4 regions of the Nocardiopsis mwathae genome follow, and region 1 is predicted to be linked to each of the others. Evidence: riboswitches for the same ligand, from Rfam matches in the RefSeq annotation. Region 1 holds a riboswitch; each other region holds the start of a gene.
What was found. A riboswitch is a leader RNA that binds a small molecule or an ion and turns the genes downstream of it on or off. The one in region 1 is predicted to bind cobalamin.
Positions count from the first base shown of each region.

Region 1 (2,192 bases):
ACCCCCGCCGGGCCGAACGCGACGGCGAGCGCGGCCGCCGCCGTGATCACCGCCCCCGGCCAGGCGGGGAGCACCAGCGCGCACAGCAGCAGCCCGCCGAAAAGGGTGCCCTTGACGGCGGGGTGCACGTCCCGCCAGGGGCTGCGGTAGGCGGCGGCGTCGATGGCCAGCATCGCGGGCGCCGCTCAGTCGCGGGCGGGGGCGGTGCCGTCCGGGGCGTCCCCGTGCGGGGACGCGTCCGTGGCGTCGGGGTCCCGGGGAGCCCCGGTGGTCCCGGCGGCCGAGGCGGCTGCCGACGGTGCCGGGGCCTGTTCCCGGCGCATACGGGAGCGCGTGTGCACGACACCGAAGTAGTAGCCGATGATGCCCGCGCCGATCGCGGCCTGCACCGCGAAGATGCCCGACTCGACCTCGGCCGAGGGGGCCTCGAACAAGGGGTCGAGCCACGGCTCGTAGGCCGGTGCGATCTCCTCGACGGCCTCCTCGCCCTGTTCGTCGGCGCCGGGGAAGGGTTCGTCGAGGTGGTCGCCCGCGCCGGTCACCAGTGGAAGCGCCGCGATCACCGCGATGACGGCCACCATGGCCCAGGTGATCCACGCCCGGGGGCGCGGGCCGCCGTCCCGGCGGGGGTCGGTGCCCTGGTCCGGCCGGGGCTGCTGCGGCTGTGCCGGTGTCATCGTTCAGGCCTTCTTTCGCTCGGTCGGGGCACCGGCGGTCGCCGCGGAGCGCAGCACGCCGAGTCGCAGCAGCTCGCTGCGGCTGGCACTGATGAGCAGCCGCACGATGACCACGGTCATCAGGCCCTCGATGACCGCGAGCGGGATCTGGGTGACGGAGAAGATGGTGCCGAACTTGATGAACGCGCCCAGGACGCCGGCCTGGGCGTCGGGGAAGGCCAGTGCCAGCTGCAGGCTCGTCACCGAGTAGGTGGCCAGGCTGGCCAGGCAGGCCGCGAAGAACACCGACAGCCCCAGCGAGGTGTTCTCGGTGAGTGCCCGGGTGAGCCCGCGTACCAGCCGGAACACACCGTAGGCGACCCACGGGCCGACGATGGCGAGCGAGAAGACGTTGGCGCCGAGCGTGGTCAGCCCGCCGTGGGCGAGGAGTAACGCCTGGAAGAGCAGGGTGATCGTGCCGAGTGCGGCCATGACGGGTGGTCGGAAGAGGACCGCGCCGAGACCCGTCCCGGCCGGGTGCGAGCTGCTGCCCGTGACGGACGGGATCTTCAGGGCGGACAGCACGAAGCAGAAGGCGCCGGCGGCGCCGAGGAGCAGCTTGGACTCGGGGTTGGTGCGGATCGTCGTCGTCAGCGCGCGGACGCCGTGGATGACGAACGGCGCTGAGACCGCGGTCCAGGCCACGGCGTGGACGGGCGGGAGGAAACCTTCGGCGATATGCATCTGTAGGGGACCAATCTCCAACACCTCGTGGACGGTCGTCGTATGCCGTGGCCGGTCTCCTGGCTGCGGGTCGACGCCCGTCGCCGGCCTTCCCAGGAGAGCGTCCGCGTACGGATGCCCTCCCAGTGGCCGTCACCGCCCGCTCCGCCGGAGGCAGGGGACGGGGCCCCGGGCTTCCCGTTCACAGTGGCGAGGGCCGCGCCGGTTTCGCACCGGACTTCCCGAACACCACGGCTCCCTGAAGGTAATGCCCTGGTCGTGCGCTTTGCAATAGCCAAAGATTCGCAATAGGTGCAGATGGGGCGACCGAAATCCCGACCCGGTGCGCGCTTCGGCCGCTCCGCAACGGTGCGGCCGGGCCGAGGGGGCGGGAAGCGCGGGTGTAGGGTGCGCTGTCGTCCGGTGCGGCGCGGGAACGGGAATTCGGCGAGGTGGTTTCTGGTGCGGGACACGGTGGGACGGTCTGCGGGCGCAGGCGCGCCCCCGTCGACCGCGGCCGAGGCGGACCTGCGGCACCACGGCGACGCCGAGACCGGCCCCGGGCTGCTCGACTTCGCGGTCAACGTGCGGACCGGGACGCCCCCGCCGTGGCTGGCCGAGCGGATCCGCGCGTCCGTCGCCGACCTGGCGGCCTACCCCGACCCCTCCGCGGCGCGCCGCGCCGTGGCCCGGCGCCACCGGCGCGATCCGGCCGAGGTGCTGCTCACCGCCGGGGCGGCCGAGGCGTTCGTGCTGCTCGCGCGGGTGCTCAGGCCGCGCCGTGCGGTCGTGGTGCACCCCCAGTTCACCGAG
Region 1 covers NZ_JACHDS010000001.1:1,095,702-1,097,893, forward strand. The annotation lists gene cbiQ (cobalt ECF transporter T component CbiQ) at 1-173, opposite strand, end outside; gene HNR23_RS04360 (energy-coupling factor ABC transporter substrate-binding protein) at 186-677, opposite strand; gene HNR23_RS04365 (energy-coupling factor ABC transporter permease) at 681-1,400, opposite strand; cobalamin riboswitch at 1,433-1,648, opposite strand; gene cobC (Rv2231c family pyridoxal phosphate-dependent protein CobC) at 1,854-2,192, shown strand, end outside.

Region 2 (2,192 bases), 4.4 Mb from region 1:
CGCGCACGGCGCTCAGGCTCGCCAGGGCGGGGTCGTCGTACACGGCGTCCGGTGTGGCCGGGCCGAAGTTGCCGACGAGGAGGATGTCGGGGTCCCACTCCAGCAGCTGCTCGACGTCGATCGTGGCCCACTCGGTGTCGAGGTCGGCGGCGGGGTTGCGGCCGCCGACGAGGTCGATGACGAAGTGGTTGTAGGAGGCCCCGGCGCCGGCTTCGAGGCTGTCGTCGGCGCCGCGCACGTACAGGACCGAGGGGCGCTCGCCGGGTTCGGGCAGCTCCTCCCCGAGCCGCCGCAGCCGTTCGTGCATCGTGTCCACCATCTGCCCGGAGCGCTCCTCCTTACCGAGCAGCTCCCCGTAGAGGGTGATGGCGCCCTCCAGGTCCTCCTGGGTGCCGTAGGTGAGCTGCGCGACCGGGATTCCGGTGTCGCGCAGGGGGTCGACGAGGCCGGGGCCTCGGTCGCCCCACTGGATCACCACGTCCGGCTCCAGCGCCATGACGCTCTCGATGTTCGGGGCGAACTCGGCGCCGGCCACGTCCGTGGACACGTCGAGCAGCTCGGGGTAGACCTCGCCGAGGTAGCTGTCCTCGATGGCGGTGCGCGACGCGGAGTTCATGCCGACCAGCACGTCCGGGCCGCCGTTGACCGCCACCACCATGGACGCGGCGGGCAGGGGGATCGTCACGACCCGCTCCACCGGCCCGGAGAGCGCGACGTCCTCGCCCGCGAGGTCGGTGACCGTGCGCCCGTCGGCGCCGCCGGTGGGCTCGGCCCGCCCGCACCCTGCGGTGAAGAGGGGGGAGGCGACCGCGGCCAGCACACCGCCCAGCAGCACTCTGCGGCGCGGGACGGCGGGGGCGGCAAGCGCGTCGGGTCGTCCGTACTGCCGGGGTCGGGGGGAGTCGGGTCGTGCTGGCGCGGCACGGTCGGGCATCCGGGGGGTCCTCTCAGATCTGCGGCCGCAGACCTGCAGAAGACCCTGCACCCGGGACGGGAACGCCCGCCCGCGGCAGGCCGGCCGGACACGGCCGATCACACCCCGGGCACCACGCGCCGAACCCCGGACGGGCCCGCCGCCGACGCGACAGGCCCCCTGCACGCCTCCTGGGGTCCGCGCCCCGTGGATCGTGTTCGCGACAGGTCAGTCTCCTGACTCCCGGATCACCGCTCCCCCCGACCTTCCGGCCCCCTTCCAGCCGTGGTCGTCGACGGAGGTCGCTCCCCGGTCACAGTGGCGGGACCGTGCCGGACTCCCACCGGCTTCCTGGATCCCGTCGCGATCGGTCGACAGACCAAAGGCTAACCAACCCCGTCCCGAACGGGAAGGTCACAGATGTCTTCCCTGCTCACCACCGGCTCTGCCGCGAGGCCGCCCCCGGGGCCCGAATGCGGGCACCCGGGGGCGGTGGGGCGCTTCTCGTCGCGGGGGCGGAGGCGGCTAGTCGGCGGGGAGGAACTCCACCAGCCAGGCGCCGTACTCGTGGACGACGGTGTCGTCGTCCTCGTCCTCCTCCACATACGAGGTGCTGGCGACCACCGAGGTGCGCAGGCCGGACTCGGCGGCGATGCGTTCCAGAAGGTCCCAGTTGCCCTCGGTGCCGAAGCCCAGGAACAGGCGGCCGCCGGGGGCCAGGTAGTGGCGGGCCTCGCGTAGGAAGCGGCGGTGGCTGGCGTACCCGTTGTCGAAGTAGGCGGGGTGCGCCTCGTCGGGGCCGTACTCGTCGGGCGGTTCGATGAACGGCGACCCCCAGTAGATCGCGTCGAAGCGCTCGGTGGCGTCGATCCCGGAGAACACGTCGCTCTGGACGGTGCGGACACGGTCGGCGACCCCGTGGCGCTCGGCGTTGACGCGGGTGTTCTCCAGCGCCTCGGGGGCGATGTCGGCGGCGACGACCTCGGCACAGCCCTGCAGGGCGCCGTAGACCGACGCCATGCCCGCGCCGCAGCCCATTTCGAGGAACCGCCCCCCGACGGGGTACGGCGTCTTCTTCACGTCCATCCAGGCGGCCGGGTCCGTGCTCGGGTCGTAGACGCCGTGCAACAGGGTCCAGCGCAGGCCCAGAAGCTTGAACTCCTTCGGGCGCTCGTCGGAGTACAACTCGTCGATGTACTCGGCGACCTCGCTCAGTACGGCCTGTTTGTACCGGTCGGACAGCATGATCACTCCTTGGACAGGGGTTGTGGTGCGGGTC
Region 2 covers NZ_JACHDS010000001.1:5,460,646-5,462,837, forward strand. The annotation lists gene HNR23_RS23960 (ABC transporter substrate-binding protein) at 1-934, opposite strand, end outside; cobalamin riboswitch at 1,123-1,312, opposite strand; gene HNR23_RS23965 (methyltransferase domain-containing protein) at 1,439-2,158, opposite strand; gene HNR23_RS23970 (ABC transporter ATP-binding protein) at 2,191-2,192, opposite strand, start outside.
Region 2: it holds a riboswitch for cobalamin, as region 1 does, so the genes downstream of both, HNR23_RS23960 (ABC transporter substrate-binding protein) here and HNR23_RS04365 (energy-coupling factor ABC transporter permease) in region 1, are expected to answer to the same signal.

Region 3 (2,192 bases), 4.3 Mb from region 1:
CCGCGGGGTGGGGCCCGACGACGCGTCGGACGTCCGCTTCGACATGCCGCCGCTCAGAAGGCGTCCGGGTGCAGCTGCTCGGCGACCTCGTGGACGGCGTCGCCGACCCGGACCCCCACCACCGCCGAGGACAGCGGTAGTACGGCGAACCGCTCCTCCTTGACCGCCGGGATCTCGGCGAGCGTGGGGTTCTCCAGCAGCGCCCGCTTCTTCTCCTCCACCGGTGTCGCGCCGTAGTCGTAGATCAGGATCGCGTCCGGGGAGCGCTCGGCGGCCTGCTCGATGGAGACGTCGGACCAGACCTTGTCGAGGTCGTCGAAGACGTTGCGCCCTCCGGCTCGCTTGATGATCTCGTTGCCGATCCCCTTGCCACCCGCGGTGAACACGGTCGCGTCGATGTTGTCGACGACCAGCACGTCCACCGGGTCGACGCCGTCCAGCCGGTCCTGCGTCTCCTCGACCCGCGCCTCGATGGAGTCGACGACCTCGTCGGCCCGGTCCTCGACATCGAAGATCGACCCGACGGCGCGGATCTCCTCGGCGACGGTGTCCACGGTGACGGGGTCCGTGCACTCCTCGATGTTCTTGTAGGTCGCGATGCCGACGTCGTCCAGGGCGTCGCGTCCCCGCCCCTCGCCGGCGTCGAAGGCACTGGCACCGAAGCCCGCGTAGGCGAAGTCCGGGTCGGCCTCCAGGACCTGCTCGAACGACGGGTACTCGTCCGCCAGCACGGGGATCGCGTCGTAGGCCTCCTCGAACTCCGGCAGCACCGCGTCGTCGAGGTAGGCGGTGCCGACGAGCCGGTCTTCCAGGCCGAGCGCCAGCATCACCTCGGTGGCGTGCTGGTTGAGCGTCACGGCGCGTTCCGGAGGCGCGTCTACGGTGACCTCGGTGCCGCAGTTGTCGAGGGTGAGGGGGAAGCCTTCGGGGGAGTCCGCGGTGGCGTCCTCGGTCGGCCCGGTGCCGCAGCCGGTGAGTGCGACCGCGAGGGCCGCTGCCGACGCCGCCGCTGCCGTGGCGGTGGGGGTGAAGGGAGCGACTCGGCGGCGGGAGCCGGCCAAGGAGAAGGGGTGGGGTGGGATGGGCACGTCCGGTCCTCTCACGGGATCCGGGCGCGGCGGGACGTGCGGACGTCCGCGCTGGCAGGGCCGCGGGCCCGCTCGGCCCGGGGTCCGCGCCCCTGGTCGACGGTGACGCGACGGCCCAGTCTCCTGACTCCCGGATCATCGCCTCCCCCGGCCTTCCGGCGCGCGTGCGCGCCGTGGCCGTGACGTCTGGGTTCGACTTCCCGGTCACAGTGGCGGGACCGTGCCGGATTCGCACCGGCTTCCTGGTTTCCGTCGCCACTGGCGATCGTAGGGCCAGGGCGGGAGGCCATATGGGGTGAAGCGGAAGAGCGGCATCAGATCGTGATCTTGAGCACGAAGTGGTGCGGGACACCAGGTGGAGGGGTGTGCGTCACTGGGTCAAGGTAAAGCCATGACCTGCCTATATGTACCCTTCGTTACGGTAAATGTCGGGTCGGACAAGGTCTGGACGGACTGGATGGCCGACCGAACAACCCTGGACGACCCAGGCATCGGCCAGGTCTCGAAGCAGTGACCAAGTCCATATCGGTCATTGCCATACGTTTCACCCGCAAGACAGGATTCGGTCGATTCCTGTGATCTTCATCCGCATCCCGACGAGCAGAGAAAAGAGGGGAGCCGAGTGAGCAGTTCGATGGTGGCTTCGACCGTCACCTTCGCCATGTACTTCGTGGCGATGGTCGCGATCGGGCTCTGGGTCTACAAGCGGACGACCTCCCTGTCCGACTTCGTCCTCGGCGGCCGCCAGCTGAACAGCTGGGTGGCGGGCCTGAGCGCGAACGCGAGCGACTTCAGCGCGTGGCTGCTCCTGGGGCTCCCCGGAGCGATCTACCTCTCCGGCCTCGGCGAGGCGTGGATCGCCGTGGGCCTCGCGATCGGCTTCGCCGCCAGCTGGTACCTGATCGCCGGCCGGCTGCGCGTCTACACCGAGCGCGCCACCGACGCCCGCAACGGCGGCGAGTCGAACTCGCTCACCCTCTCCTCCTACCTGGAGAACCGGTTCAGTGACCACAGCGGCGTGCTGCGCGGCGTATCGGCCATCCTGATCCTGCTCTTCTACCTCTTCTACGTGGCTTCCGGCCTGGTCGCCATGGGCGGCCTCTT
Region 3 covers NZ_JACHDS010000001.1:5,360,889-5,363,080, forward strand. The annotation lists gene HNR23_RS23490 (ABC transporter substrate-binding protein) at 54-1,088, opposite strand; cobalamin riboswitch at 1,185-1,380, opposite strand; gene putP (sodium/proline symporter PutP) at 1,723-2,192, shown strand, end outside.
Region 3: it holds a riboswitch for cobalamin, as region 1 does, so the genes downstream of both, HNR23_RS23490 (ABC transporter substrate-binding protein) here and HNR23_RS04365 (energy-coupling factor ABC transporter permease) in region 1, are expected to answer to the same signal.

Region 4 (2,192 bases), 4.3 Mb from region 1:
CCCGGTCTCGAACAGCATGGTGAGCATGCGCCGCCACAGGTCGACGGCGCGCACCCGCCGCCACACCTTGACCTCGCCGGCGTCGGCGGCCCGCTCGTAGGCGGTGTAGGCCTCGGCGAACGCGGTCCCGTACTTCTCGTGCAGGTCGGGCACCTCGTCGGGGGAGAACAGCGTCCACTCGCCGTCGGCCTCGACCCGCTGTAGGAACAGGTCGGGCACCCAGTTGGCGGTGTTCATGTCGTGCGTGCGGCGCCGCTCGTCGCCGGTGTTCTTGCGCAGGTCGAGGAATTCCTCGATGTCGATGTGCCACGTCTCCAGGTACGCACAGACGGCGCCCTTCCTTTTTCCACCCTGATTGACAGCCACGGCTGTATCGTTGGCGATCTTGAGGAAGGGGACGACGCCCTGGCTCTGGCCGTTGGTGCCCTTGATGTGGGCGCCGATGCCGCGGACCGGGGTCCAGTCGTTGCCCAGGCCGCCGGAGTACTTGGACAGCAGGGCGTTGTTGCTGATGCCGTGGAAGATCGACTGCAGGTCGTCGCCGACCGTGGTCAGGAAGCAGGAGGACAGCTGGGCACGCTGGGTGCCGGCGTTGAAGAGGGTCGGCGTGGAGCACATGAAGTCGAACGACGACAGCAGGCTGTAGAACTCGATGGCGCGCGCCTCGCGGTCGTCCTCGTTGAGGGCCAGGCCCATGGCGACGCGCATGAAGAACGCCTGCGGCAGCTCGTAGCGCGTCCCGCCGCTGTGCAGGAAGTAGCGGTCGTAGAGCGTCTGCAGGCCCAGGAAGGTGAAGTCCAGGTCGCGCTCGGGACGCAGGGCGGCGCCGAGGCGGGCGAGGTCGAAGGTGGCCAGCCGCGGGTCGAGCTGGCCCAGCTCCACGCCGCGGGTGACATAGGCCTTGAGGTAGTCGGTGTAGCGGTCGGCCATCTGGGCCTGGTCGGCCTCGTCGAAGGTGCCGGAGAGGAAGGTCAGCGCCTCGCGGCGGAGCTTGTCCAGCAGGAGGCGGGCGGCGACGTGCGAGTAGCCGGGGTCGGCCTCGACGAACGTGCGCGCCGCCATGACCAGCGCGAGCTCCAGTTCCGCGGGGCCGATGCCCGGGTAGAGGCCGCGCCGTGTCTCCTCGATGACCGTCTCGGCCGACACCCCCGTCAGCCCGGCGCACGCCTCGTGTACGACCTGCCTGACCCGCTCCATCGGATCGCTCGCGGGAACCGCGCGCGCGGGCTGTGCCGCGGCAACGTCGAGATCGAGGGTCATGGTGGCTCCAACCAGGTAGACGACAACCGGTTGGGGTGTCGAAGGTCGGCGCGCACCAGAACACGCGGGAACAGACCGTCCCGCACCGTGTTCGGCGGGAGGTTCATCCCCTGATTCGTCGCGGCGGCCCGCCCTCGAAGCCCCGTTACCGTGCACGCCGGACGCGTACACACCGATGGCAGGTCTTCGGACTCGCGGGCGTTGGAGGGCGCGCTGCGGCCCGTGTGGGGCCTTGGTCCTCCGCCTACCGGCCATCGGCTTCCCGGGGGCCATGGCGTGGCGCCCAGTGCCGTCGGGATGGCGTTCGTTCCCGCTCACCGCTGCGGGGCAGTCCCGGATTCGCACCGGGTTCCCTCTTGCCTCACCCCCGTCGAACGACGCGACGGGCTGGTGAACCATCAGCGGGAGAGATACTACATCTTGTGGCCGCCGATCGGGAACACCTCAACATAGGGGCGTGTCGGGGTGAAAATCAGGTCGCGGAGCGTTCTGGGTCCGTGATACACGAGAGGGTGTGTCCGACAGCGCGATGAACCACCTGCACGTGTTCGACATGGACGGCACCCTGCTCAAGGGTACGAGCGCCAGCCTGGAGATCGCACGGGTCACCGGCACCCGGGCGGAACTGCGCGCCCTGGAACGGGCCCTGGCCGACGGCGAGATCGACACCCGCGGCTTCGCGGCCGCGCTGCCCGGGATCTGGCCGATGCTCACCGACGGGCTCGTCGAACAGGCGTTCCGAGACGGCCCCTTCCTCGACGGAATCGCCGACGTGTGCGGGGATATCCGCGCGCAAGGCGGGCGTTCGCTGGTGATCACCATGTCCCCCGACTTCTACGCCGAGCGGCTGCTCGACTTCGGTTTCGACGAGGTCGTCGCCTCCCGGTTCCCGGCGCTGCCGTTCACCGAACCACCGGTGCCGGAGAACATTC
Region 4 covers NZ_JACHDS010000001.1:5,349,603-5,351,794, reverse strand. The annotation lists gene HNR23_RS23455 (ribonucleoside-diphosphate reductase subunit alpha) at 1-1,260, opposite strand, end outside; cobalamin riboswitch at 1,421-1,675, opposite strand; gene HNR23_RS23450 (HAD family hydrolase) at 1,775-2,192, shown strand, end outside.
Region 4: it holds a riboswitch for cobalamin, as region 1 does, so the genes downstream of both, HNR23_RS23455 (ribonucleoside-diphosphate reductase subunit alpha) here and HNR23_RS04365 (energy-coupling factor ABC transporter permease) in region 1, are expected to answer to the same signal.